2 linked regions of the Collimonas fungivorans Ter331 genome follow. The protein of the gene in region 2 binds, or shares a complex with, the protein of the main gene of each other region. Links are inferred from orthologs where the notes say so. Each region holds a gene or a part of one and is shown on either strand. Other genes may lie near its edges.

The links.
Region 1: the proteins of CFU_RS04340 (region 2) and CFU_RS12770 are in contact, whole or in part, in a cryo-EM structure (PDB 8ZAL), measured with the Escherichia coli proteins. The link is inferred for Collimonas fungivorans Ter331 from one-to-one orthologs.

The regions. Positions count from the first base shown.
Region 1 is NC_015856.1:2,935,224-2,949,710, reverse strand. What follows is about bases 1,460-4,385. They hold CFU_RS12770 (HlyD family efflux transporter periplasmic adaptor subunit), read right to left. Parts: upstream 3,569-4,385; coding sequence 2,351-3,568; downstream 1,460-2,350. Other genes in these bases: CFU_RS12765 (efflux transporter outer membrane subunit), read right to left, coding at 3,609-4,385; CFU_RS12775 (DHA2 family efflux MFS transporter permease subunit), read right to left, coding at 1,460-2,269. Outside these bases: CFU_RS23335 (autotransporter outer membrane beta-barrel domain-containing protein), read left to right, coding at 1-604; more of CFU_RS12775, read right to left, coding at 692-1,459; more of CFU_RS12765, read right to left, coding at 4,386-5,126; CFU_RS12760 (MarR family winged helix-turn-helix transcriptional regulator), read right to left, coding at 5,230-5,703; CFU_RS12755 (sensor histidine kinase), read right to left, coding at 5,797-7,206; CFU_RS12750 (response regulator), read right to left, coding at 7,203-7,877; CFU_RS12745 (ABC transporter substrate-binding protein), read left to right, coding at 8,047-9,063; CFU_RS12740 (ABC transporter ATP-binding protein), read left to right, coding at 9,226-10,011; CFU_RS12735 (ABC transporter permease), read left to right, coding at 10,090-10,944; CFU_RS12730 (metallophosphoesterase family protein), read right to left, coding at 11,012-11,746; CFU_RS12725 (PhoH family protein), read right to left, coding at 11,890-13,572; CFU_RS12720 (peroxiredoxin), read right to left, coding at 13,793-14,263; CFU_RS12715 (polysaccharide deacetylase family protein), read right to left, coding at 14,342-14,487. UniProt on the Escherichia coli protein: Part of the tripartite efflux system EmrAB-TolC, which confers resistance to antibiotics such as CCCP, FCCP, 2,4-dinitrophenol and nalidixic acid. EmrA is a drug-binding protein that provides a physical link between EmrB and TolC.
Region 2 is NC_015856.1:978,561-992,964, forward strand. What follows is about bases 10,817-13,659. They hold CFU_RS04340 (TolC family outer membrane protein), read right to left. Parts: upstream 12,971-13,659; coding sequence 11,663-12,970; downstream 10,817-11,662. Other genes in these bases: CFU_RS04335 (TetR family transcriptional regulator), read left to right, coding at 10,979-11,620; CFU_RS04345 (rhodanese-like domain-containing protein), read right to left, coding at 13,023-13,346; CFU_RS04350 (protein-L-isoaspartate O-methyltransferase family protein), read right to left, coding at 13,355-13,659. In the rest of the region: waaA (lipid IV(A) 3-deoxy-D-manno-octulosonic acid transferase), read left to right, coding at 1-320; CFU_RS04300 (YdcF family protein), read left to right, coding at 343-1,077; CFU_RS04305 (glycosyltransferase family 8 protein), read left to right, coding at 1,344-2,348; CFU_RS04310 (O-antigen ligase family protein), read left to right, coding at 2,492-3,745; UDP-glucose 4-epimerase GalE, read right to left, coding at 3,783-4,805; CFU_RS04320 (efflux transporter outer membrane subunit), read right to left, coding at 4,919-6,346; CFU_RS04325 (efflux RND transporter permease subunit), read right to left, coding at 6,339-9,491; CFU_RS04330 (efflux RND transporter periplasmic adaptor subunit), read right to left, coding at 9,503-10,735; more of CFU_RS04350, read right to left, coding at 13,660-14,020; CFU_RS04355 (TetR/AcrR family transcriptional regulator), read right to left, coding at 14,089-14,404. UniProt on the Escherichia coli protein: Outer membrane channel, which is required for the function of several efflux systems such as AcrAB-TolC, AcrEF-TolC, EmrAB-TolC and MacAB-TolC. These systems are involved in export of antibiotics and other toxic compounds from the cell.

The sequences.
Region 1 (14,487 bases), 2.0 Mb from region 2 along the record:
CGCCCCGGGCCCGCTGTATGTCGATGCCATCGCCAGCTACGCAATACAGCGCACCGACATGCAGCGTGATGTGCTGACCGGAACCGGCTCCACCTTGCGCGCCAAGAGCGCCTACGATGGCCAGCAGGCAAGCGCCTACGGCGAACTGGGTTATCGCGCGAAGCTGAACGAACGTTTTGTCCTGCAGCCGTTCGGCGCCCTGCATTACACCCGCCTGCGCCAGGACGGCTTCACCGAAACCGATGCCGAGAACCTGGGGCTGTCCACCCAGAGCAATACCTTGAACAGCTTGCGCAGCAGCCTCGGCGTCAAGATCAGCCAAGACCTGCCGCTGGCTACGGGTTCCATGACGTTTGGCGCGCAACTGCGCTGGATGCATGAATTCATGGACGCGCAGGCGCAATACCAGGCGACATTGATTGGCGCCCCGGGCAGCGATTTCACGGTGAAAGGCGTAGACCTGGGCCGGGATGCGGTGCTGGCGGGCGTGAATCTTTCGTATGCCGCCTCGGCCAGCCTGAACCTGTTTGCCGACTACGATTACCAGGCGGAGTCGCATAACCGGGTGAACCGGGTCACTCTTGGTTTGCGCTATCTCTGGTAAGAGAGCTCTTTCACAGGTCCATGATATGAAAAAAGCGATGCCACCTGAGCGGTGGCATCGCTTTTTTTCAGGACCGCATCTCGCCCTTTAGTGGGCGCCGCCAGCATCAGCCGGCACGCTGGAGCGCGAAGGCTTGGTCAGCCACACCAGTGCAATCAGCATCAGGAACAGCACCGCCGAGATCCAGAAGATATCGGTGGCGCCCTGGGTCGCGGCTTTCACCGTAATCAGGCGTTCGATGGTGGCCCACGCCGCCGGTTCCGACATGCCCTGGGCGGTGAGGTTATGCACCGCCTCGGTGAACGCCGGGCTGTGCGGGCCGGTGAATTCGGTCAACTGGGAATGATGCAGCGACGTGCGGCGATCCCAGAAGGTGCTGGTGATCGAAGTGCCCATGCCGCCGAACATGATTCGTACGAAATTCGACAGGCCGGCCGCCGACGGCATCTTTTCCGGCGGCTGGCCGGACAGGATGATCGAGGTCAGCGGAATGAAGAACATGGCCATCGCCGCGCCCTGGATCACGGTGGGAATCATCAGCGTGAAGGTGTCGACGTTTTCGGTGAATTGCGCACGCAGGAAAAACACCACGGCAAAGATCAGGAACGCGGTGCTGGCAACCCAGCGGGCATCGACCTTGGGCAATATTTTCCCGATGAACGGCGACAGGATGATGGCAAAGATCCCGACCGGCGCCATCACTTCGCCCGCCAGCGTCGCCGTATAACCCAGCGTAGTCTGCAGCCATAGCGGCAAGATCACCAGGCCGCCGAACATCAGGCCGTAGCCGACCGAAATCGCGATCACGCCGCCGCTGAAGTTGCGGCCCTTGAACAGGGTCAGGTCGACCACCGGATGATCGTCGCCGAGCTCCCAGATGACGAAGTAGATGAATGCGATCAGCGAGATCGCGCCCAGTATCACGATGGTCGAGGAGTTGAACCAGTCGAGCTCCTTGCCCTTGTCCAGCATGATCTGCAGCGAACCGACCCAGATCACCAGCAGGGCGAGGCCGATTTTATCGATGGGCAGCTTGTATACCGCCGACTCGCGCTTGTGATAGATCGACCAGGTAGCCCAGGCGGCAAACACGCCGACCGGAATGTTGATGTAGAAAATCCAGGGCCAAGTGTAGTTGTCCGAGATCCAGCCCCCCAGCAGCGGCCCCATGACCGGCGCCACCAGGGTGGTCATGCCCCAGAACGCCAGGGCCATGCCGCTCTTGGCGGGGGTATAGCTGGACAGCAGCAAGGATTGCGACAACGGGATCATCGGCCCTGCGACCGCGCCTTGCAGCACCCGCGCTGCAATCAGCACTTCCATGCTGGGCGCCAGGCCGCACAGGATGGACGACAGCACGAACAGGATGATCGAGGTGACAAACAGGCGCACCTGGCCGAAGCGCTGGGTCAGCCAGCCGGTCAGCGGCACCGAGATGGCGTTGGCGACGGCAAACGAGGTAATGACCCAGGTCCCTTGCTGCGGCGATACGCCGAGGTCGCCCGAGATGGCCGGGATGGAAACGTTGGCGATCGAAGAGTCGAGCACGTTCATGAACACGGCTAGCGACAGTGCTACCGTACCCATGACGAGCTTGCCGCCGGTCAGCGGCGGCAGTGGTTGCGATGGCGGCCGCGCAGGCATCGCTGGTTTTGGGGAACTCATGAAGGCATTCCGGTAAAGGTTCGCATGGCGGACGCCGCCACTGTGACGATGGCGGCATCCGGCAGGGCAGGCGGCAGCAGCTTAGTGTGCGGCAGCTGCATTGTTATTGGCGGCGATGATGCTGGCGATGCGCGCATCTGCTTCCTGGCCGCTCTTGTCGAAGACGTCGGTAGTGTAAGCCGGCGTGGTGCGCGCAGTGCCAGCGGTCAGCGAAGTGCCTTCGGTCTGGGCGATGTCGACCGTGGCGTCCATCGAAACGCCGATCCGCAGCGGATGGGTTTCCAGGTCTTTGGCGTCGAGCGAAATGCGCACCGGAATCCGCTGCACGATCTTGATCCAGTTACCGCTGGCGTTCTGCGCCGGCAGCAGGGCGAAAGCCGAACCGGTGCCGGCCGCCAGGCCGACCACCTTGCCGTGGTATTCGATCTTCGATCCATACAGGTCGGACTTCAAGGTCACCGGCTGGCCGATGCGCATATTGTTGATCTGCACTTCCTTGAAGTTGGCGTCAACCCACAAGGCATTCAGCGGCACGATCGACAGCAGCGGCGTACCGGCGGCGATGCGCTGGCCGACCTGCACCGAACGCTTGGCGACGTAGCCGGTGGTTGGCGCGAGCAGGGTAGTGCGGGCCAGGTTGATGTAAGCATTGCGCACCTGGGCCGCGGCATTCTGCACATTCGGGTGCTGTTCGACCGTGGTGTGGTCAGTCAATACGCGGTTCGACGCCAGTTGTTCGCGCGTGGCTTGCAGCGCGGCTTCCGCTCCCTGCACCGCGACCTTGGCGTGATCCAGTTCTTCCTTCGACACGGCGCCGGTGCTGATCAGCTGCTGGCGGCGCGCCAGGTCGGCGCGGGCGCGTTCCAGTTCAGAGGTGCGCGCGGTGACGTTGGAAACCAGAGCGTTGTTGTTGACGAACAACGTACGCACCTGGCGCACGGTTTGCGCCAGCTGGGCTTCGGCCTGGTCCAGTGCGACCTTGGCGTCGGCCTTGTCGAGTTCCACCAGCGGCTTGCCGGCCTGCACCAGTTCGGTATCGTCGGTGTTGATCGCCAATACCGTGCCGCCGACCTGCGGCGTGACTTGCACCACGTTGCCGCCGACATAGGCGTCGTCGGTGTTTTCGTAGTGGCGGGCATAGATGAACCACCAGATGCCATAGGCGATCAGGACGATGATAAGGGCGATAGTGACGCCGATCAGCAGGCTGCGGCGTTTGCCGTTGCCATTGGCGGCCGCTGGCGCCGGAGCGGCGGCAGCTGGAGACGGATTTTCTGGAGTTTGATTTGGTGTGGTCATGATGCGGGTTTCGCAATAAGTGAACGGTTTATTTTATGGATCAGTTAGCTGCGTTTGCTTGCGGGCTGGCAGTGCCTGTGCTTGCTTCGGCCGGATTGAGTCCTTCGGCCGAGGCGTCAAAGCCGCCACCCAGCGACTTGATCAGGTTGACGCGCAGGTCGGCTCGGCGGGCGCGCGTATCGAGTTCAAGCTTGCGTTGCGCCAGCCAGGAAATCTGGGTGCTCACCACTTGCAGCATGTTGGCGGTGCCTACCTGCTGCCGCTGTTCAGCCAGTTTCATGCCGCGTTCGGCGGCGTCCACCGCAGCCTGCTGGTTCTTGCCCTGGGTTTCGGCCGCCTGCAGCGATTGCACGCTGTCCGCCACTTCATGGAAAGCATCGTTCAGGGCCTGGTTGTAAGTCGCCACGGCGCCGTCATAAGCGGCGACCCGGCCCTTGAGCTGGGCGCGCAGTGCGCCGCCTTCAAAGATCGGCAGGTGGATTGCCGGGCCGATGCCGACCACCTTGCTGCTGTGGTTCAGGAATTGCGAAAAGCTGAGGCTGGAAAAACCGGCCATGGCCGACAGGTTGATATCCGGGTAGAACTCGGTCTTGGCAACCTTGATGTCGCTTTGTGCAGCTTCTACCTGCCAGCGCGCGGCGACCACGTCCGGGCGGCGTCCAAGCAGGCCAAGCGGCAGCTGGTCGGGCAGGGCGATGGCGGCGTCCGCCGGCAATGCCGGAGGCGCGATTTTCAAGCCGCGGTCAGGACCCTGGCCCATCAGCGCCGCGATCTGGTTGCGGGTCAGTGCGATCGCTTCCTGCCATTGCGCCTGTTCGGCGCGCAGGCCGGCCACTTGTTGCCGGCTTTGCTGGTTGTCGCTCTGGGTATCGAGGCCGGCGGCGAAGCGTTGCTGGGTCAGCTTGTCCAGCTTGTCGCGCAGCACCAGCTGCTGGTTGGTCAGGTCCAGCTGAGCGTATTGCCGTCCCAGCTGCAGCCAGGCTTTCGAGATGCCGGCAGTCAGCGCCAGGCGCGCTGCATAATGCTCTGCTTCCGCCGCCTTGCTTTGCGAAATGGCCGAGCGCAACTGCGCACTGTGCTTGCCCCAGAAATCCAGGTCGTAGGAAAAATTCAGCGCGGTTTCATAGTCGGTCACGTACATGCCGCCGAACGGCGGCGGATAAATGCTGTTTTCGGAAAACCGTTCGCGGGTGGCCGACAGGCTGGCGCCGACTTGCGGCTTGCTGGTGGCGCCGGCCGCCTCCACCATGGCGCGCGCGGCGCCGATGCGGGCGGCGGCGGCTTGCAGGTTAGGATTGCCCGCCAGCGCTTCATCCACCAGCTGCTGCAGCTGGCTGCCGCCGATGGTGCTGACCCAGGAACCGGCCGGCCATAAACCGCCTTGTCCCGGCAGGGCAGAGGCAGAGGCGTAATCGTCCGGATTGTTGGTGCTGGCGGTGCTGTGGATGCCGCTGAAATTGGCGCATGCCGCCAGCAATAGTACGGCGGCGCTGATCACAAGACGCTGGGTGCCAAGTTTCGGCAGGCTGCGTCGGGCTGGAGATGGATGAGAGTTCATGTCGGCGTTGATTTGACGGATTGGTTTAGCGGCCACAGATAAGAAGACTACCGGGAGCAGCTGCTTGTTTAAAAGTAATATTGAATAAATTAATCTTGCATAGTCAATGTGTTTTCTCTGGCGATGTGTTGCTTGCCACCAATCGCCTGAGCATCGATTTCAAAAAGCCGATTTCTTCCGCGCTGAACTCCGAAAAATGCTTGTTCAGCACGCTGCAAAAAGCCACGGGCACCAGTTTCGACAACTCCACGCCGCTTGCGGTCAGATGCAGTTTCATCAGACGCCTGTCATTTGCACATGGCTCGCGCTTGATCAGGTCACGCGCCACCAGGCGGTCGATCATGCGCTTGGTGGATGCCGCGTCGGTATACGTCTCGCGCGCCAGGTCGGCGGCCGTCGAATATTTCCCTGTTGACAACATCAAGAGAATGGCGCCTTGCGCATGGGTAATTCCATGCGGCATCAAAGCTTCGTCTGAGCTTTTGACCATCATGGCGCGCGAGCGCGCCAACAGATAGCCTATGCTTTCTTCAATCTGGTAAGTGTCCAGAGTGAATAATGGGGGGCGGTTGCTCACGTTTTTCTCAATTTGTCTGCTGGATTTGCTGTTTGAATATTCATTGCCTAGGCAATAATATACTGCAAAATAAAATTTCTTGCTGGCGCCACTTTAGAATTGTTGCTCAGGTCCCGGCGCGGCACAGGATGGCAACTGCAGCAACACCGCCAGGCCGCGCTGCTGTTCGCCGGCGCCGAGCGTCACGCTGCCTTGCGCTGCCATCACGATTTCCTTGACGATCGCCAGGCCGAGGCCGGTGCCATCCTGTCCCGGAGCGGCGTTGCGGAAAAAACGCTCGAACACGCGGTCGCGCACTTCGGCCGGAATGCCAGGACCGTTGTCGCTGACGCTGATTTCGACCTGTCCATGGCTGGCGCCGATGGCCACGGTCACCGTGCCGTCGATGGGGGTATAGCGGATGGCGTTGTCGACCAGGTTCATCATCATGGCGCTGAACAAGGCTTCGTTTCCCATTACCCATGCATGCTGCATCGTGGTCTCGAGCCCGAGGTCAATATTCTTGCGCTGCGCCAGGTCGACGATTTCTTCCAGCACCGCGGCCGACACCGCCAGCAGGTCCACCGGCTGGCGCAGGAAGGCGGTGGTGTCGGAGGCCTCCGCCTGCGACAGCAGCAATAGCTTGTTGGTCAGCTCGGTCATGTTGCTGCTGCTTTCGTGCATCGCCTGCAGCACCTGCAGCACTTCGGTGCGCCTGTTTTCATCGCCCAGGCGGCGCGCAAACTGGATTTGCGAATCGAGCAGGGTGAGCGGCGTGCGCAGCTGGTGGGCGGCGTCGGCGATAAAGCGCTTTTGCGCCGACACCTGCGTATTCAAGCGCTGGATGGTCTGGTTGATGGCTTCGACGATGGGCCGCAGCTCCAGCTGCAGCTGGCCGGCCTTGATCGGCGACAGCGAGGTTGCATCGCGCGCCGCCAGCTGGTTTTTCAAATGCATCAGCGGCCGCAGTTCCATGCTCAGGCCGATCACTACCAACGCCGCGGCCAGCAGCAGCATGGCGATCTGGCGATGCAGGGAAGGGCGCCACAGGTCGGCCAGCATCTGGTCGCGGGCGCCGGTGGTCTGGCCGACCAGCACGGCGATCTTGCGCAGCTGGCCGGCGTTGTACAAGGTGCGCACCTGGCTCACCACGCGCAGCACCTGGCCGTGGTAATCGATGGTGCTGAACGCCGGCGTGCTCAAGGGAAAACGCAACGCTTGCGGGAAATCAGGGCGGCCGGCGAGCAGGCTGTCGTTGTCGGTAATCACCTGGTAGTACACCTGGTCCTGCATGGACGAGACCAGCAACTCCAGCGCTGCCGGCGGGACGCTGGCATGCGGCACGCCGTCCAGCCAATGGATTTCGCCGGCGATCACTTGCGCCGACGCCAGCAGCGCATGGTCCTGGATCAGGTCCGCTGTCTGGCGTGCGCTGCGGTATGAGAGCGTGGCGCTAATGGCGACAAACACCGCCAGCGGAATCAGCAGCCACAGCAGCAAGCGCAGGCGTAGGCTGATGATCAATTGGCGTCTTTCTGCTTGAGCAGGTAACCGAGTCCGCGCAAGGTCATGATGGCGGCCTGGCAGTGCTCCAGTTTCTTGCGCAGCCGGTGGATGTAGATTTCAATGGCGTCGGCGCTGGGTTCGTCGTCGAGTCCGAATACGCCGTCCATCAAGGCTGTCTTGGAGACGGTCTTGCCTTGTTTCAGCATCAGGATTTCGAGCACATCGTGTTCGCGTCCGGGCAGCGCTAGCAGCTTGCCGGCGATCGAGAACTGTCTGGTATTGCTGTCGTAGCGCAGGTCGGCGCAATGCATTTCCGCCGCCTTGCCCGGCGTCTGGCGGCGGATCAGGGCCTTGATCCGCGCCACCAGTTCGCGCACTTCGAACGGCTTGACCAGGTAGTCGTCGGCGCCGGCGCCGAGGCAATCGACCTTTTCATCCACCGAGCCGCTGGCGGTGAGGATCATCACCGGCACATTGTTGTGCCGCTCGCGCAAACGGCGCAAGACCGCCTTGCCGTTCATCTTCGGCAGCTGCAGATCCAGCAGGACCACATCATAGCTTTCGCTTTGCAGCAGGCGATCGGCGGCTTCGCCGTCGCTGGCGAGGTCGATGGTGAATTTGTCTTCTTTCAGAATCTTGCTGAGCCATAGCGCCAGCGGCGGATTGTCTTCGATCAGGAGTAGTTTCATGGATGTGGCTGCTTATATGACACTTCATGTTGCACTGCAAGTTAAATAAGGCGGATTTGGAAAGCTGGATGAAAGTTAGCGCATCCTAGAATACGCCCAAGACTGGAACAATGGCATGTTGTCCTGCGGATCCGGTCATTATCCCAAAAAAACAAACGGAGACAACTCAATGCATACCCTCATCCGCGGTTCCCTGCTTTCCGCCGTGCTGCTTGGCAGCGGCGTGCTTGGCGCGAGCCAGGCCATGGCGGCCGATTCAGGAAAAATCACCATCATGGTCGGCGGCATCACCAAGATGATCTACCTGCCGGCCAAGCTGACCGAGCAGCTCGGTTATTTCAAGGAAGAGGGCCTGGATGTCGAACTGCAGTCGCAGCCGGCTGGCGTGGATGCGGAAAATGAACTGCTGGCCGGCGCGGTGCAGGCGGTAGTCGGCTTCTACGACCACTCCATCGATCTGCAAAGCAAGGGCAAGGAAGTCACGGCGATCACGATCTTCGGCCAGGTGCCGGGCGAAGTGGAAATGGTTTCGACCAAAGCTGCCGCCACCATCAAGAGCATGGCTGACGTCAAAGGCAAGACGCTGGGCGTGACCGGCCTCGGTTCGTCGACCAATTTCCTGACGCAATACCTGGCGGCCAAGGCCGGCATCACTTCCAGCCAGTACTCGGTGCTGCCGGTGGGCGCCGACAATACATTCATCGTCGCCATCAAGCAAGGCCGCATCGACGCCGGCATGACCACCGAACCGACCGTGTCGCAGCTGCTGAAAACCGGCGAAGCGTCGGTGCTGGTCGACATGCGCACCGTCGAAGGCACGGTCAAGGCGCTGGGCGGCCTGTATCCGGCCTCCAGCCTGTATGTCCAAGGCCCGTGGCTGAAAGCGCACAAGGCTGAAGCCACCAAGCTGGCGCACGCTTTCGTCAAGACGCTGAAATTCATCAATACCCATAGCGCCGCCGAAATCGCGGACAAGATGCCGAAGGATTACTACGGCAATAACAAGCCGATGTATGTACAGGCCTTGCAGAATTCCCTGCCGATGTTTTCGGCGGACGGAAAAATGCCGCCGGGCGGCCCGGAAACCGTGCTGCAGGTGCTGTCGGGTTTCAATCCTAACGTCAAGGGCAAGCATATCGATCTTGCCAAGACCTATACCAACGAGTTTGTCAGCCAAGCCAAGTAAGGCCGAAGCTTAACCATCCCGCAGGTCGGAAGCACGGCTTCCGAGTGGGGAGACTCGCGTCCAGCGAACTGCTCCGACCTGCACTGCAAAGGAATTTAAATGACTCAAGCAGCATATGTCTCGCCGCCGGCTACGTCTGCGGCAACCACGCCGCCGCCGCAGGTGTTGCGGGATACGCCCGCCATCGAACTGCGCAATGTCTCGTGCCGCTTCATCTCCCCTGACGGCAAGGCCACCGTGGCCTTGCGCGATTTCAGCATGAGCGTGGCGCGCGGCGAATTCGTGGCCGTCGTGGGCCCGACCGGCTGCGGCAAATCGACCACGCTGAGCATGATCACAGGCCTGCTCAAACCGACCGTGGGCGAAGTGCGCATCATGGGCGAGCCGGTCAGCGGCATCGATCCGCGCATCGGTTTCGTCTTCCAGAACGATGCGGTATTCCCTTGGCGCAGCGTGATCGACAACGTGGCGGCGGGACCGCTGTTCCGCGGCAAGCCGAAAGACGCAGCCTATGCGCTGGCGGAAGAATGGATACGCCGCGTCGGCCTCGATAAATTCGCCAGCCACTATCCACATCAACTGTCCGGCGGCATGCGCAAGCGCGTCGCGCTGGCGCAGACATTCATCAACAGCCCTGAAATCCTGCTGATGGACGAGCCGTTCAGCGCGCTCGACATGCAGACCCGCACCCTGATGCAGGACGAGCTGCTGCAGCTGTGGTCATCGCAAGCCGGTTCGGTGGTGTTCGTCACCCATGACCTGGAAGAAGCGATTGCGCTGGCCGACAAGGTCTATGTGCTGACCGCGCGCCCGGCCACTTTGAAGAGCGTGTACGAAATCGACTTGCCGCGGCCGCGCGTAATGTCCGAGGTGCGTTATGAACAGCGCTTCATCGACATCTCGCGCAAGATCTGGGCCGATCTGCGCGAAGAAGTGCACATCAGCTAAATACCGGCAATTCTCCATTTACATACCGCCGCTCGTGGCGATGCAGGTGTCCCGCAAGCGAGAGGAAAAAGGCAATCTATGAATCAAGTACAAACAATCGACAAACTCAGCGCGGCCAGCCTGGCCACTGTCGAACAAGAGGCGCAACGAAAAATCAAGCAACGCTACTGGCTGGTGATTTCCCTGCGCGTCGCCATCCTGGTGCTGACCCTGGGCGGCTGGGAACTGGCGGCCAGGCTGCAATGGATAGACCCGTTCTTCTTTTCGCAGCCATCGCTGATCGTGGTGCAGATCTATGACTGGATAGTGGAAGGCACCTCGCAAGGACCGTTGTGGACACAGGTGCTGGTGACCTTGGAAGAAACGGTGCTCGGCTTCCTGATCGGTTCGGTGGCTGGCGTCATCTGCGGCATCCTGCTCGGCCGTAACAAATTGCTATCGGATGTCTTCAGCATTTACATCCAGGTCGCCAATTCGATTCCACGGGTGGTGCTGGGCTCGATTTTCGTGATCGCGCTGGGCTTGGGCATGGCTTCCAAGGTTGCGCTGGCGGTGGTGATGGTGTTCTTTGTCGTGTTCGGCAATGCTTTCCAGGGAGTGCGCGAAGCTGACCGTTACATGATTGCCAACGCCCAGATCCTCGGCGCCTCGCCGCGCCAGGTCACGATGTCGGTGGTGATTCCTTCGGCGCTGAGCTGGATCCTGGCCAGCCTGCACGTCAGTTTCGGTTTTGCCCTGGTGGGCGCAGTGGTGGGCGAATTCCTCGGTTCCAAGCAAGGCATCGGCTTGCTGATTTCCACCGCCCAGGGCGCTTTCAACGCCAGCGGCGTGTTTGCGGCGATGATCGTGCTGGCAGTGGTGGCCTTGGCGGCGGATTATTTGCTGACGACGCTGGAAAAACGTTTGCTTAAATGGCGTCCTGTGGCATTCTAGTTTCTAACTGAAGGTTTAGTGACTTAAGGTTGCGGCGCATTTTTCCAATGCGCCGTTTTTTTATGCCCTAAATTCTTCCCGTCGACAGCCATGTCGCCCAGTCGGCCCGGCCGTTCTTCAACGCCGTAGTGGCAGCCTTGTGATGGTCGTAGCTGATATTGATGTGGCTGACATCCCAGCCATGGACGGTTTTTTCGCAGATGGCGTAACGGGCGTGCGGGCTGCCGTTTTCGATAGTATGGAAGTAGGGCTGGTCGTCGTCATAGGCCTGCAGGCCGACGCTGCCGGGATTGACCACCAGGCGCTCGCCGGAGATGGCATAGGCGCGCGGCTTGTGCGTGTGGCCGCAAATGATCAGGCTATGGCCGATTCCTGCCGCACGGGCCTCGATGTCGACCGCCGCGGCCATGCGGCAGCCTTGCTGGTCGACCTGTTCCAGGAAATACACCAGGTCGTCGGCCGGCGTGCCGTGGCACATGAAAATCTCGTCAGATACAGCCAGGGTGGCTGGCAATCCCCTGATCCAGTCGCGCTGCGCCTGTGTCGTGTGCTCGAATGCAAACTGGTCGCTGGGATGCCCCGGGCGCCGTTCGCAATCCAGCAGGTGGCGTTCGTGGTTGCCGCGGATGGTAGGCAGTTGCAGCGACATCAGCAGGTCCGCGGTAGCTGAAGGTTCCAGCGGGCCGGACAGGATATCGCCGGCGTTGACCACCAGGTCGGCTCCTTGTTTGCTGATGTCCGCCAGGACAGCTTCCAGCGCCCAGATGTTGGCATGGATGTCGGAGACGATGGCAAGTTTCATTGGCGGCTTTCTTTACGGAAGATGGCGGGACATCAGATCATTAAATCGCATTATCAAATAAAACGGGTGCAATCCAACCGAAATTGAATTGCACCCGTTCAGCTATCCAGCCAGCGCATCGCTGCGCCGTCCCTCAGCTCTTGTTACAGCACATCGCTGGCATGGTCGGCCAGGCGCGAGCGTTCGCCGCGCGCCAGCGTCACATGGCCGCTGTGCGACCAGCCCTTGAAACGATCGACCACATACGTCAGGCCGCTCGAGCCCTCGGTCAGGTAAGGCGTATCGATCTGGGCGATGTTGCCGAGGCAGATGATCTTGGTGCCCGGACCGGCGCGGGTGACCAGGGTTTTCATCTGCTTCGGCGTCAGGTTTTGCGCTTCGTCGATGATCAGGAACTTGTTGACGAAGGTACGGCCACGCATGAAGTTGAGCGATTTGATCTTGATGCGCGAACGGATCAGGTCCTGGGTGGCGGCGCGACCCCATTCGCCGGCATCCGAATCGGACTTGTTGAGCACTTCCAGGTTGTCGTCGAAGGCGCCCATCCACGGCCCCATCTTCTCTTCCTCGGTGCCCGGCAGGAAACCGATATCTTCACCGACCGGCACCGTGACGCGGGTCACGATGATTTCGTTGTAGGTCTTGGTTTCCAGCACTTGCGCCAGGCCGGCTGCCAGCGCAAGCAGGGTTTTGCCGGTGCCGGCCTGGCCCAGCAAGGTGACGAAGTCGCAGTCCGGATTCATCAGCAGGTTCAGGGCGAAATTCTGCTCGCGGTTGCGCGCAGTGATGCCCCACACGCTGTTCTTGGCATGGCCGTAGTCGCGCAGGGTTTGCAGTACTGCGGTCTTGCCGTTGATCTGCGTGACTTGTCCGTAGAACGCCGGTTCGCCGTTTTTCGGTTCGATGAAAACGAACTGGTTGACCAGCAGCGTCGGCACCAGCGGCCCGCTCAGGCGGTAGTAGGTGTAGCCGGTGCCGTGTTTGTTTTCCTGCCAGGATTCGATGCCTTTGCCGTGCTTGATCCAGAAATCGTCCGGCAATTGCTGGATGCCCGAATACAGCAGGTCGGTGTCTTCCAGCACATGGTCATTGAAATAGTCTTCGGCCGGCAGGCCCATGGCGCGCGCCTTGATGCGCATGTTGATGTCTTTCGACACCAGCACCACCGGACGGCCCGGGGTTTCGGCTTCCAGGCCGCGCACTACGCCGAGGATCTGGTTGTCGGCTTTGCCTACCGGCAGGCCTTCAGGCAGGTCGGCGTTTTGCAGCTTGGTCTGGAAGAACAGGCGGCCCTTGGCGTCCTTGTTGCCGAGCTTCGACAACGGAATACCATGGTCGATCTGGTCGTCGACGATGTCGCCCACCAGCGCATCCAGCGAACGCGATACCTGGCGTGCGTTGCGCGCGACTTCCGACATGCCTTTCTTGTGGTTGTCGAGTTCCTCCAGCGTCACCATCGGCAGATAGATGTCGTGTTCCTCGAAACGGAACAAGGAGGTCGGATCGTGCATCAGCACATTGGTGTCCAGCACGAACAGCTTGGTCGTGCCGGATTTGTCGGCGGCGCGGCTGGTGCTTGATTTCGGCCGGGTGTCCGCCGGTTTTGCAGGCTTGTCGGCAACGGCACGCGAATTTTCCGCGGGGGCCTTGTCGGTTTTACGGCTTTCCACCGGTTTGTTGCGAGCTTGTGGAGCAACTTCCTTGTTGCGGGTAATGGGTTCAACGATGGCAATACGTGGTTTGACGGCTTTGCCGGCTTCCGCTTTCGGATAATCTTGCACGGAGAGTAAAGCAGCGGGTTTGGTCGGTAATTTTGGTAAGGGCATCAGAACCTCGCTTTAAAGATGAAAAAAGTGTTCGCTTTGGTGATAACACGAACCGGACCAAACGGGTGAAGCTACGGCGGGTGTGACTTAAATATATTTAAAAAACATCACGAATGAAGCGGCCTGGCGAACAAAACACAAATTAAAAAGTAAAAAAGCCGTTTGGGAAGGCCCTCAGGCCTTTTCCGCAAACGGCTTCCAGAATGATTTTTTTTTGAATTCAATGACTTACAAACTCCAATACTTCTTCAACGTGCACTGGCACCTTCACTCCACGCCATTCTTTCACCAATGTGCCGGCGCCGTCAATCACAAACGTGCTGCGCTCGATGCCGCGTACTTGCTTGCCGTACATATTTTTCATTTTCATGACATTGAACATGGCGCACAGCGTTTCGTCGGGATCGGCGATCAGCTCGAAGGGTAGCCCCAGTTTAGCCTTGAAACCTTCGTGGGAGCGGATGCTGTCGCGGCTGATGCCGAATATCAAGGTGTTTTTCTGCTGGAATTCCTGGTGCAGGTCGCGGAACTGCATGGCTTCCGTGGTGCAGCCGGGCGTGTTGTCCTTGGGGTAAAAATACAACACTATGTTTTTTCCATGGTAGTCCGACAACTTGAATGTCTGCCCGCCGGTCATGGCTGCAGAGAAGTCGGGCACCGTCATGTTGATGATGGAAGGATGGTCTGCCACTGTATTGTCCTGTTCATTGAGTAATGATGAATCGGTCGCCAATCAGGGTCCTGCTATATACGTTGATATATACGCTGATCAGCTGCTGCTCGCCTGCATGATCATCTCGCCCGATCGTCCCGGCAACTCCGCCCATGCGAGAGGGACGGTGGGTAATTGCTGGTCTTTGACCTGTCGGTAATAGTCTTCCATCGCGACCAGATCATAGCCCTGCGCCTTCCAGG
Region 2 (14,404 bases):
ACTACATGGCTTGCGATGTGGCGTTTATCGGCGGCAGTCTGCTGCCGATGGGCGGCCAAAACCTGATCGAGGCGTTTGCGGTCGGCAAACCGGTATTGATTGGTCCTCATACTTTCAATTTTTCAGATATCACCGAGCAAGCCATTGCCGCCGGCGCAGCGCAGCGCGTGAATGATGTCGGCATGATGCTGGATACGGCCCAGCACTTGTTGCGGACCGATCAGCAACGCCAGGAAATGGGTAAGCAAGCGCTCCATTTTGCGCAACAGCACCGCGGCGCCAGTGCGCGCACCATGGCCATGTTGGCACCCTTTATTTGATCGGGTCGCCATGCACGCAACTGTGATCGTCACCAAAGTACTGAGCACGCTGCTGCTTCTACCAACTAACCTGATCCTGACGTGTATTACCGGTTTGCTGCTGCGACGGGCTTATCCACGCACCGGCATGGCCATCAGCATGTCGTCGTTGCTGTTGCTGGCAATACTTAGCACCAAGGCGGGAGCCTTGCTGTTGGTGATGCCGATGGAGCAGCGTTCGCCGCCGCTGGCAGTAAGCGAGGTGGACGGCGCGCAGGCGATTGTCATATTGGGTGGCGGGCGGCAGGCAAACGCGCCGGAATATGGCGGCGACGACAGTCCGAATTACTGGACCCTGGCACGCTTGCGTTACGGCGCCAAACTGCAGCGCCAGACCGGGCTGCCGATATTGGTCTCAGGCGGCACGCCCGACGGCTCGAGGATATCGGAAGCGGCCATAATGGAAAACAGCTTGCGGGACGATTTTGCGACACCCGTAAGGTGGCTGGAAGGGGCATCCGACGATACCAAACAAAATGCGAGCTTCTCCGCTGAAATTTTAAGGCAGGCGCGGATACGAAAAATCATTCTGGTGACAGATGCAGTGCATATGCATCGCGCTCGACTGCTGTTCGCTCAGGCCGGGCTGACGGTGATCTCTGCTCCAACCGTGTTTTTTAGCCGGGAGCGGCTCACCTTGCTGAGTTTCCTGCCGTCTGGCGAGGGTTTGCGCCGTAGCGAATATGCGTTGCACGAATGGGTGGGTTTATTCTGGTAGCGGGCCGGAAGTGATTCGGAGCTGCATGGCTACAAGGCGGTTTTGATTTTGGCAAAGAGCCTAGTCAGACAATTTTGTAATTAATTGCTACATACAGAGCGTTTTTATGACATGGAGAACCCAAGTTTGTTATCCTTCGCTATTTCAAAAAAAGCTGTCTCAACGAGTCGTATTTCAGAATGTATGTTTTTACAAACTTCGATTGACTCAGTTTTTTATCCGTGAAGTCCGAGGACTCATACAATATAAGTTAGTAAGGATTACAATTGGGCGCAATATCATCTTGTAACTCTGCTTCAGATAATGTTCTCAACCCCAGCGCGGTGCACGTGGCTTTTGGTGTTGATACGAATTATTTTCGCGGCATGGGCGTCAATATAGTCTCTATTGTAAGAAATAATCCTGACATGGTGTTTATTTTTCATGTCTTTGCATTTTCAATCACAGATGATAGTCGCCATCGTTTAGAGCAGCTGGAAAGCAACTGCGGTACTTCCATAGTAATTCATATCCTGAACCCGGATATGTTGTCTGAGTTTTCTCAATTCCCTTGTTTTTCACAACATCCACTTGGTACTTTTGTTCGGATATTAATTCCTAATTTATTGCATGGAATAGCTGACAAAGTCTTGTATCTTGATGCCGATATCTTGTGCATGGGGAAAATCCAGGAATTATTGTCTGTCGACATGGGTAATTGTATCGCTGCGGTTGTTCATGATGAACTTGAAACTACGGTAAAAACCCAGGTCTCCGCATTAAATCTGCAGCATCATGAATATTTCAATGCCGGTGTGATGTACATCGATGTGAATAATTGGATAGCAAACGATACTCAAAATAAGGCACTCATTATTCTTTCAACGCAAGAATTGAGGTTTGCAGATCAAGATGCATTAAATGCCGTGCTCAATGGGCATACAAAATACATTGAAGATAAATGGAATTATCGTTACCACCTGGTGGATTTCCTCAGCAATGGTAGTACACAGCTAGATATTCCGGAGCCGTTCGTATTTATTCACTTTACAGGACCGGTAAAGCCTTGGCACGCATGGTGCCTGCATGAGGCAAAATCTATATTTTTTGACTATCAATCCATGTCATCTTGGGCTGACATGCCATTAGATAAGCCGAAAAATGCCAGAGAATTGAAATTGTTCTCAAAGTTCCTGATTAAACAGAATCGGATCACTGAAGGAGTCGGATGGCATATAAAATATTTATGGGTGAGATTTATTCACGGTATAAAAAAATATACCAAGTCATAAATATTCTATTTGCATTTTATTGATTTTATTTAAAAATTGAAAATAACATCAAGCATCAGATTGAATTCCGATGCTAGTTATTAGAAATAACAGAACCATATTTTTTATTCGAGTATTGGAATATTCGTAATTCGGAGAAACACTTGCGTTATACGAAATTTTTGATTACTGCCATAGTTGCAGCCTTTTATATATTGGCATTGGTTGTGGATCGTGCTGCCGGAGTGCTCTATGCTTTATTGTTGCTAATTAGCTTGATTTTACTTGTTGGCAGGAAATATCCAGCTGACAATTCATTCGCGCAGCTGGTGAAAGACTACTGGCCGCTTGGCCTGGCAATGTGCGCTCCTTTAATAGCCGTATTTGCGAATCAGGCTGCATCTGGCAATTTTCTCGGTAGGACATACGATCCGCCATTTCGGCTTGCGATGTTTGTCTTGGTTTTTTGGATCGTCTCGTTCTTGCCGATCAGATATATGAAGCATGTGCAATGGGCGATTGTCATAGGTGCATTTCTGTCGGCTATCAAAATCTATATTCTTACGGATGGCGGAGCTTCGCGCTATGGAACGGATTTTATTCCCATTATAATTTTTGCGGAAATGGCCTTGCTGTTGGGACTATTTTCGGTATTTTCGATCGCATGGAATAAGCCGGGAAATAAGCTAGCCATATTTATCAAGTTTGCGGCGCTATGCGCTGGTTTGTATGTAGCGTACTTGTCGCAATCTCGGGGTGTCTGGCTGACGATACCAGTTTTCATTATTCTTGCTTTTTTAATAACTAAAAATATACCTACCAGCTACAAGCTGTCCGTAATCGTTTTTTTTGTAATATTAATTGGAGGCGTCTCCCATTATGGCCAGATTGTAAAGGAGCGGGTATCTGTTGCTGAAAGCGACATGACTCAATATTCCGGAGGCGAAAATGTCGATACTTCTCTCGGAATCCGCCTTCAATTATGGCGAGGATCATGGGTGTTGTTCACTGAACATCCAGTTTTCGGGGTCGGTGTAGAAGGTTTTCCGAAGGCACTAGAGGGGTTGGCAGAGAGAAATATTATTACTCCGGTTGCGGCAACTTATCCACATTCACATAACGAAGTATTATTCATGATGTCCAGGCTGGGCCTGTTTGGCCTGTTTGCATTGTTGGCATTGTATTTCGTTCCGGCATATTATTTTTTACGTGATATACAAAATAGAGACCATGAGATTCGATATACAGCTGGAATGGGAGTAGCGCTCTGCCTTGGTTTTGTCGTCCTGGGGTTAGTGGACGTTGTATTTTTATGGTGGGAAATTTATCCGTATTATGTTCTAAGCATTGCGTTTTTCCTTACATATATCATGAAGAGCAAAAAGCTCCTGAAAGAGGACCCGCCACTTCATTCTTGATCCGTACCTAGAACATGGAACAGGGAGCCTTCCGGATTTATATGCCGTTGGGATTCATATTTTGCCAGCGCCATGAATCGCGGCAAATGATATCGAGTCCTCGGGTGGCTCGCCAATCAAGGATTTCAGCTGCAAGGGCAGGATCTGCGTAGTAGGCGGCAACGTCACCTAGGCGCCTTGCCACAATTTCATAGGGAATCGGGCGCCCGCATGCTTTCTCATAAGCGTGAATCACCTCAAGAACGCTGATGCCGCGTCCAGCGCCAAGATTGATTGTGAACGATGCATTATCGGGGCCCTCATCGAGCAAATGCGACAATGCTGACACGTGGCCTTCTGCCAAATCCATTACATGTATGTAGTCTCGTATGCCGGTCCCGTCCGGGGTAGGGTAGTCACCGCCGTATATGCGTAATTTGTCCAGTTTGCCGACGGCAACTTGCGCCACATAAGGCATCAGATTATTGGGCACCCCTCGCGGATTTTCCCCGATTAATCCACTCTCATGTGCGCCAACCGGGTTGAAGTAGCGCAAATAGCCTATTTTCCAGTCACGGTCTGAATATTCGAGATCACGCAAGATTTGCTCGCTCATCAATTTTGTTTGACCGTATGGACTGGTGGTGCGCAGAGCAGAATCCTCTTTAATTGGAACTGATTCGGGGTCGCCATAAACCGTTGCTGACGAGCTGAATACCAGGGTTTTTACGCTATGTTGTGCCATGGCCATGCACAAGTTCAACAAACCGTTCAAATTGGCATCGTAATAGGTCAAAGGCTTTTCTACTGATTCCCCTACTGCTTTCAATGCAGCAAAATGAATGACAGCATCTATTTTGTTCTTCAGGAATATGGAGTCAAGCAGGGATTTATCGCGTACGTCACCTTCGATAAAAATCAATTTTTCCTGCGTAATTGCAGAAATCCGCCCGATCACTTCGACGCTGCTGTTGCAGAAATTATCCAGGCCAATAACGTTGTATCCTGCTTCTATCAAAGCGCACCAGGTATGGGAGCCGATATATCCGGTGGCTCCGGTCAGGACAATGGTTTTCTTCATGGGGGATGTGATTCAATCCATATTGATGGCAGATACAAACTGTAATGGTAAAAAAAACGCCGCACAAGTGCGGCGTTTTGCTTGGTTCAAACATTCATGCTCAAGCGTAATGACTATTTCGCCGCCACAGCAGTATTTTCATTCAAGCCGCCACCGAGGGAACGGTACAAGTCAATCGCATTGTTCAGACGCAGCTGCCGTGTCTGGATCAAGGATTGCTGCGCCGAGAACAGGTCGCGCTGGGCATTCAGGCGGTCGGTCGAACTGGCGATGCCGTTCTTGTAGCGCAGTTCGGTCAGTTTCACCCGTTGTTCCTGCGCCTTGAGGAAGGCGTCCTGTGCTGCCAGTTGTTCCTCCAGTGTGCCACGCGCCACCAGTGCATCGGCAACTTCCCTGAATGCGCTCTGAATGGTTTTCTCGTAGCTGGCAATCGCCAGGTTCTTGCGGATTTCGCTCAGCGACAGGTTGGCGCGGTTGCGGCCGCCTTCAAAGATCGGCAGCGTCAGCTGTGGTACAAACGACCAGGTACGGCTGCCTGCCGAGAACAAGCTGCCCAGCGACGTGCTCGCATTGCCGATTCCCGCCGTCAGTGAGATAGTAGGGAAGAAGGCCGCGCGCGCTGCGCCGATATTGGCGTTGGCGGAACGCAGCTGCTGCTCCGCTTCACGGATATCGGGACGGCGGTTCAGCAGGTCGGAAGGCAGGCCGGCCGGGATGTCGGTAACGATCTGTTCATCCGACAGCGATTGCGGCGCCGGCAGGTCGCCTAACGGCTTGCCGACCAGCAGCACCAAGGCATTGGTGGCCTGGCCGCGCTGGCGCACCAGCGTCGTCAGCGAGACGCGGGCCGATTGCACCAGCGTTTCCGAATTGCGCAGGTCGAGTTCCGACGATGCGCCGACTTCAAAGCGCATCTTGTCCAGCTTGTAGTCGTCCAGGCGGCTGTCCAGGGTTTGCCGCGCCAGTCTTTCCTGCTCGGCATACGACTGTTCGGTCAGGTAAGCCTGGGCCACTTGCGAGATCAGACTGATCTGCGCCGATTGCCGCGCCTCTTCGGTCGCCAGGTAGCTCGCCAGTGCGGCATCTTTCAAGCTGCGCACGCGGCCGAAGAAATCCAGCTCGAACGAGGTCATGTTCAAACCGACCTGGTAAACATTGTTCACCGCGTTCTGGCCTGGCACTAGCTGGTACGTGGCTGTACGGCCGCGAGTGCGGCTGAAATTGCCGTCGAAGTTGGGCAAGGCATCGGCCGCCGTGATGTCGTACTGCGCGCGCGCCTGTTCTATGTTCAAGGCGGCGGTGCGCAGATCGCGGTTGTTTTCAAGCGCAGAGGCGATCAGCGCTTGCAGCCGCTGGTCCGGGAAAAACTGGCGCCAGCCGAGCGCCGCCGCATCCAGCTGCGCCTGGCCGTCGGCGGCGGCTGGATAGCTGCCGGCGACCGGCGCTTCCGGCCGCACGTAGGTCGGCGCCATGGTGCAACCCGAGAGGACGCCGGCCAGCAGCAGGGCGCCGGTCAGTTGCTTGGGTAATAAATTAAACATGCTGATTCTCCACATCTATTTTCTTGTTGGCCGCATGCAGCTTGCGTTGGCGCTCACTGCCCTTGAACAGCTTGCGCACCACCACGAAGAACACCGGTACCAGGAATACCGCCAAGGCTGTCGCGGTGATCATGCCGCCCATGACGCCGGTACCGATTGCGCGTTGGCTGCCAGAACCGGCGCCAGTCTTGATTGCCAGCGGCAGCACACCCAGGATGAACGCGAATGAAGTCATCAGGATCGGACGGAACCGCAAGTGCACCGCTTCCAGCGTCGCTTCGATCAAGCCCTTGCCCTCAGCCTGCAGGTCTTTGGCGAACTCGATAATCAGAATCGCGTTCTTCGCCGACAAGCCAACCACGGTAATCATCCCGACCTTGAAGTAGACGTCGTTAGGCATGCCGCGCAATGTTACGCCCAGCAATGCGCCGAGAATCCCCAACGGCACCACCAACATCACTGCCAGCGGGATGGAAGTACTTTCGTACAATGCTGCCAACACCAGGAACACCGCCAGCAGCGACAATGCATAAAGCATTGGCGCTTGCGAGCCTGAGGTCTTTTCTTCCAGCGACTGGCCAGTCCATTCAAAGCCGAAGCCGGGAGGGAGTTTCGCAGTCAATGCTTCCATCTCATCCATCGCTTCGCCAGTGCTGTGGCCAGGTGATGCACCACCGGAGATTTTCATCGCCGGATAGCCGTTATAGCGCGTCAGTTGTACCGGACCGTTAGTCCAGTGCGAGCTGGTGAATGACGAGAACGGCACCATGGTTCCTTGGGTGTTCTTGACATACAGCCTGGCCAGGTCTTCCGGTTGCAGCCGTTGAGGCGCATCGGCTTGCACGATTACACGTTGTTGACGGCCCTGGTTGGGGAAGTCATTTACATAGGAAGAGCCAAGTGCTGTCGACAGCACGCTGTTGATGGCGTTGAACGATACGCCCAAGGCATTGGCCTTGTCGCGGTCAATATCGAGTTGCAGCTGTGGCGCATCTTCCAGACCTTCAGGACGAACTCCAGCCAGGATTTTGCTTTGCGATGCCATGCCCAGCATTTGGTTGCGCGCTGCATTCAGTGCTGCATGTCCCTGTCCAGAGCGGTCCTGCAGACGGAAGGTAAAGCCGGTGGCGTTGCCCAGTTCCGGAATCGGTGGCGGATTCAACGGGTAGACAATGGCGTCCTTGATTTGCGAGAACACGCCAAATGCCTTGCCTGCGATCGCGTCGGCGGACTGATCCGGACCACGTTCACTCCAGTCCTTGAGCGGCGTGAATACCAGACCGGCATTCTGACCGTTGCCCGAGAAACTGAAGCCGGTAATAGCAACCACATGGGCGACACCAGGCAATTTCGAATAGTAGTCTTCAATCGTCTTGATGACTTCCAATGTGCGATTGCTGCTGGCGCCGGAAGGCAATTGCACGTTGGTGATGATGTAACCTTGATCTTCGGCCGGCAGGAACGACGCCGGCAAGCGTGCGTACAACAAGCCGACGCCGATCAGGATTGCGCCATATATCAGCAGGTAACGGCCAGTCTTGGTCAGCATCTTAGCGATCACACCCTGATAGCCGGTGGTGGTCGCGTTGAATTTGCGGTTGAACCAGCCGAAGAAGCCCTTCTTCTCATGGTGATGTCCTGCTTCCACCGGTTTCAGGATGGTGGCGCACAACGCCGGCGTGAGCGTAAATGCCATCAATACCGAGAACACCATCGAAGCCACCATCGACAGCGAGAATTGGCGATAGATGGCGCCAACCGCGCCGCTGAAGAACGCCATTGGGATGAACACCGCGATCAGCACCAGGGTGATACCGATCAGTGCGCCGGTAATCTGGCCCATCGCCTTGCGGGTTGCGTCGCGCGGCGACAAACCTTCTTCGCTCATGATGCGTTCGACGTTTTCCACCACCACGATCGCATCGTCGATCAGGATCCCGATCGCCAGCACCATGCCGAACATGGTCAGCACGTTGATCGAAAAACCAAACAGCAGCAAGGTGGCAAAAGTACCCATCAGCGCGACCGGTACGACCAATGTCGGAATCAAGGTGTAGCGGATGTTTTGCAGGAACAGATACATCACCAGGAACACCAGGATGATCGCCTCTACCAAGGTCTTGACCACTTCTTCAATCGAAATCTTGACGAATTTCGAGGTGTCGTAAGGAATAGTGTATGTGACGCCGGCTGGGAAATACTTCGACAGCTCCGCCATCTTGGCATGGACCGCAGTGGCGGTGCCCAGCGCATTGGCGGTTGGCGACAATTGCACGCCGACGAAGGAAGTCGGCTTGCCGTCCAGGCGGCCGGCGGTCGCATAAGACTGGCCACCGATTTCAATACGCGCAACGTCGCGCAAACGTACCATCGATCCATCCGCATTGGCGCGCAACTGGATATTGCCGAACTGTTCAACCGTATTCAGCTGGCCGGTGACAACCACGGTGGCGGAGATCTGCTGAGTGCCCGGGCTAGGCAAATCACCGATGGTGCCGCCTGCGACCAAAGCATTTTGCGCAGTGATTGCAGCCGTTACGTCGGCTGGCGTCAGGTTGAGCCCAACCAGTTTGGCTGGATCAATCCAAATCCGCATGGCGCGTTCAGTACCGAACAACTGGGCTTGGCCAACGCCTGGCACGCGCTTGATTTCGTTCAGCACGTTGCGCGACAGGTAATCGCCGAGCGCAATCGGGTCGAGCTTGCCGTCACTCGAAGATAGACCGATAAACATCAGGAAGTTACTGCGCGATTTGGTGACTTGTACGCCCTGTTGCGTGACTGCCGCCGGCAGGCGAGCTTCCACCCGCTTCAAGCGGTTTTGTACGTCCACTGCGGCCAGGTCTGCATTGGTTTCAGGCGAAAACGTCACGGTGATCGCTACCGTACCATTAGCCTGGCTTTGCGACTCGATATATTGCAAACCGTCGGCGCCATTCATTTCCTGTTCAATCAGGCTGGTAACGCTATCGTCGAGAGTCTGTGCTGTTGCGCCAGGATAGGTAGCGTTAACTACAATAGTCGGCGGTGCAATCGAAGGATACTGCGCCACCGGTAATTGCGTGATCGCCAAAGCACCCCCGAGCAGGATGAAGATGGCGAGCACCCACGCAAATACGGGGCGGTCGATGAAAAACTTGCCCATTAATAGGCTCCTTATTTAGCGGTAGATGTGGCAGCTGACGCAGCTGCGGCACTGGCGCTGGCGCCGGCTGCAGCAGGTGCGGCTGTAGCTGCCGGGGCAGCATTAGGCTTCCATGGCGACGGATTGACCGGCGCGCCTGGTTTTACCTTTTGCAAGCCATCAACGATTACCTTGTCGCCGGCTTTCAGGCCTTCTGTGACGATCCATTTATCGCCTTGTGCGACGTCGGCGGTCACCGATCGTACGGCCACTTTATTGTCAGCGCCGATCACGAACACCGAAGAGCCGTTGAGGTCGCGCTGGACCGCCTGTTGCGGCACGGTCAGGGCGGAAGCATTGACTGCCTGTTCGAGTTTGGCGCGCACATACATGCCAGGCAGCAAGTTGCGATCCGGATTAGGGAATTCAGCGCGCAGGGTGACCGAACCGGTGTTGGCATCGACCGTCAAGTCGGAAAACAACAGCTTGCCGCTTTGCGGATAGGTGCGGCCGTCTTCAGTCACCAGGGTGACCTTGGCCTGGCCCGGGCCGGCGCTTTCCAGCTGGCCGCTCTTCATCGCCTGCTGCAATTTGAGGATGTCGGTGCTGGACTGGGTCAGGTTGACGTAGATCGGATCGATCTGCTGCACTACTGCCAGTTGCGTTACTTCGCCCTGTCCGACCAGCGCGCCCTCGGTCACCAGCGCCTTGCCGATGCGGCCGGAAATCGGCGAGGTTACGGTGGCGTAGCCGAGATTGAGGCTAGCGGTCTGGCGCGCGGCCTTGGCGGATGCCACATCTGCCGCCGCTTGCTTCTGGGTGGCGACGGTGTCGTCGTAATCCTGCTTGCTGACCGCATTGACGTCCACCAGCGGCTTGTAGCGCTGTGCTTTCAGGGTCGCTGTAGTCAGGTTTGCTTCAGCCTTGGCCAAGGTTGCTTGCGCACTGTCGTAAGCGGCTTGCAGCGGCGCCGGGTCGATCTGGTACAAGGTTTGGCCAGCTTTTACGTCGCTGCCTTCACGGAAATTCCGCTTGAGCACGATGCCGGCTGCCCGGGCGCCGATCTGGGCGATACGGGTAGCTTCCAGCCGACCTGGCAATTCCGTGGTGAGGGCCAGGCGCTCCGGGGCGATAGTGATGAAGGAAACACCGGCTGGCGGCTGCGCTTGGGCTTCCGGCTTCTTGCCGCAGGCGGCAACTGCGGACAGGAGCGCGATAGCCAGGGTGATACGCGTGAGACGACTGATAGAGCTAACTGAATTCATAAAATTCTCGCACGGTAATTGAGGAAAGACTGCAAATCTGACAGGTGACTCTGTTTCTGGAATTGACATAGGATATATAAGTAATTGCTTTGTTGCACCGGATGCCTTGCCAGAAAGCGGGTGGAGCAGCCGGAATGCTGCTATTATACATACATGCACGAATGTATGTGGCATGTATGTATTGTCAATTAATTATTTGCTGCGAGCGCACAAAGTATCGTAACAGTTTGGAGGTCGGTTTAAATGGCTAGAAGTACAAAAGAAGAAGCACTGGAAACGCGGAGCCGCATCCTTGATGCGGCAGCGGAGGTGTTTCACCAGCACGGCGTGGCGCGCACCACGCTGGCCGACGTCGCCAGCGCCGCTGACGTGACGCGCGGAGCTATCTATTGGCACTTCAAGAACAAGAGCGACTTGTTCGATGCAATGTGCGAGCGGGTGCGCCTGCCGATGGAGGCGATGATAGAAAGAACCGCCGACGAAAATGCGCATGATCCTTTGAACCAGTTCCGCAACAGATGTTTGTTTACCCTGCAGGAGGCGACGCTGAATCCGGAGTCGCGCAAGATTTTTGAAATCGTCCTGCATAAATGTGAGCTGGTCGATCCGGAAGACCCGATCTATATCCGCCAGCACGAATGTTTTTTGCAAGGCCGCACCGATATAGAACGCTTGTTGCGATTTGCGATTGCGAAAGGGCAGTTGCCGCGCGAGCTCGATCCTATACTGGCTGCGGTCATGGTGCAAGGCTTGCTGTTCGGCATCCTGCACAACTGGACCTTCAGTCCGCAGAGTTTTGATCTGGCGGAAAACGTTTCGAAAGTGGTCGACAACTGCATCCACATGTTCAAGACTTCGCCGTTCATCCTGAAAAACAATGTGTAGTGTGAGAACCTGTGCCCACGCATGACCGCGATAACCGGAGGCTTAATACGCTGCCGGCGTCAGCAAGGCATTGATTTGCTGCAGGTCTTCTTCCTTCAGGGCGCCTACCGCTGACTTCAGCTTCAGGCTATTCATCAGCGTATCGTAACGCGCCTTGGCCAAATCCCTGCGGGTCGAGTACAGCTGCTGCTGCGCGTTCAGCACATCGATATTGATGCGCACGCCAACCTGATAACCGAGCCGGTTCGAGTCCAGCGACGACTGGCTGGAAATCTCCGCCGCTTCATACGCCTTGATCTGGGCCAGGCCGCTGTTGACCCCCAGATACGCCTGGCGCGCATTCAGCGCTGCATTCCTGCGCGCGCTCTCCAGGTCGGAGCGTGCCTTGTCTTCCAATGCCACCGCCTGCCGCACGCCGCTGTTGACGGCGCCGCCGGCGTATAGCGGGATCGTCCATTGCACGCCGATCGAGTTGCCCGTCTGCGAAATATTATAAAAAGGAATAGGGCTGCCGCTGACATCCGAATGCGCGCGGCTGGCTACCAGGTCGACCGTCGGCAGATGGCCGGCGCGGTTCCTCTTGATCTCGTATTTTGCGCTATTGAGCGCAATCTCCTGGCCCACCACGCCGAAATTCTGCTGTTCGGCGCTGCTGACCCAGTTCTCGATCGCAGCCGGCTGCGGCGCGCTCAGCTGGACGCCGGCGCGCAGAGTCGCCAGCGGCGCCGGGGGCTTGCCGATAATCTGCTGCAGCACATTGCGAGCGACTTCGAGGTTATTGCCGGCGGCGATTTCCTGCGCGATCACCAGGTCGTAGCTGGCCTGCGCCTCGTTGCTGTCGGTGATGGTGGCGGTGCCGACTTCGAAATTGCGCTTGGCCGAAGCCAGCTGCTCGGCAATCGCGCTTTTCTGAGCTTGCAGCGTCGCCAGCACGTCTTGCGCCGTCAGCGTGTCGAAATAAGCCTGGCTGACGCGCAGCATCAGGTCTTGTTCAGCCTGGGCAAACTTGACCTCGCCGGCGGCGACCGACAGCTTGCTTTCCTGGTACTGCTGCCAGTACGCCGGGCGGAACAGCGGCTGGGTCAGCTGCAGGCTGTAATTGTTGGTGATGGTTTTCCAGGATTCCCCGGCACGGCTGTAGTTGCCGCCGAAGCCGACTACCGGCAGCAGGGCGGCGCGTCCCTGGACGCTGGCTTCGTTGCTGGCGCTGAGCGCATAACGTGCGCTGGTGTATACCGGATCGTTGGCCAGCGCTTGCTGATAGGTCTGGACCAGGTCGACTGCATGCGCATTCACAGCCATAGTCAGCAATACGCTTGCGATCAACGAGGCCATCAGGGTATTGCGCATTACACTCTCCGGAACAGTGGCGGCAGGTGGGTATGGTCTGGCTCAATAAGGCCTAGTAGGTCGGCATGGCCGGATCCACCTGCTGCGCCCAGGCGTGGACGCCGCCGGTCAGGTTGCTGACCGCGGAGAATCCTTGACGCTCGAGAAACGCGGCGACCTGCATGCTGCGCGCGCCATGGTGGCAGATGCAGACGATCGCCTGGTCCTCTTCCAGGTCATTCAGGCGGGCCGGCACCGTTTGCATCGGCATCAGCTGAGCGGCGGCGATGTGGCAGGTCTCGTATTCCCACGGTTCGCGCACGTCCAGCAGCAACGGCGTCGGACGCTGCGGATCGGCGATCCAGGAGGCCAGTTCTGAGGCGGTGAGATGTTGCATGGGCAGGCTTAGAATTTGAATTGGGAGTGAACGGCAGCTTCGCGCAGCGGTTTGACGTTGGTTTCAAACAGGTGGACCGTGCTGTAGTTGCTGTCCGAAGTACGGGTAATGATCTGCGCCGACATCACCGGCGCTTCACCCAGGATGGCGACAATCCGGCCGCCGACATTGAGCTGCTTGAGGAAGGCGTCAGGCAGCGTCGACAGCGAGCCGGAAATCACGATCACGTCGTAGGTCTTGCTTGCGCCTTGGTCCCAGCCCTGGGCGCCGTTGCCAAGCACTACCTCGACATTGGTGATGCCGTAGGCCGCCAGATTCTTTTCGGCCAGCGCTTTCAGCTCGGGATCGATTTCTACCGTTGTCACATGCCTTGCCTTGTAGCACAACAAAGCCGCCATGTAGCCGGAACCGGCGCCGATTTCCAGCACCTGCTCATGTTTTTTCACGGCAGCTTGCTGCAGCAGGCGCGCTTCGACCTTGGGCGCCAGCATGCTTTCGCCGTTCGGGCCAGGCAGCGGGATTTCGGTATCGGAAAACGCCAGGCTCTTGTAAGCGGCAGGGACGAATTCCTCGCGCCGTACTACCGTCAGCAATTCCAGCACGTCCAGTTCCAGCACGTTCCAAGGGCGAATTTGCTGTTCGATCATGTTGAAGCGGGCTTGTTCGATATTCATGGTTAAGGCTCGGTAGTGAAAATAAAGGGCTCATTCTATCAAAGGCCACCCTCAAAACCTATTGCACGCTACGCTTTGCTGAGCAGGCCGTGCAGGCAAAGATCGATAAAACTGTCCAGGTAACTGCCGGCATCCACCGGCTCCACATGGCAGGGGTTGAGCGGCTGTTGCCACATCATCAGCATGATCACCGGCGCGATCAGCACGTTGGCGGTCTGCCGCACGTCGATCGCGCGAAACTCGCCGCGCTCTATGCCACGCTGCAGCAGGCGCACGATCATGGCTTCGCTGCGTTCGCTGACTTCTTCGCGATGAAAGGCCGCCAGCTCCGGGAAATTGCCCGACTCGGCCATCAGCAGCTTGGTGATGCCGGACAGCTTGGTG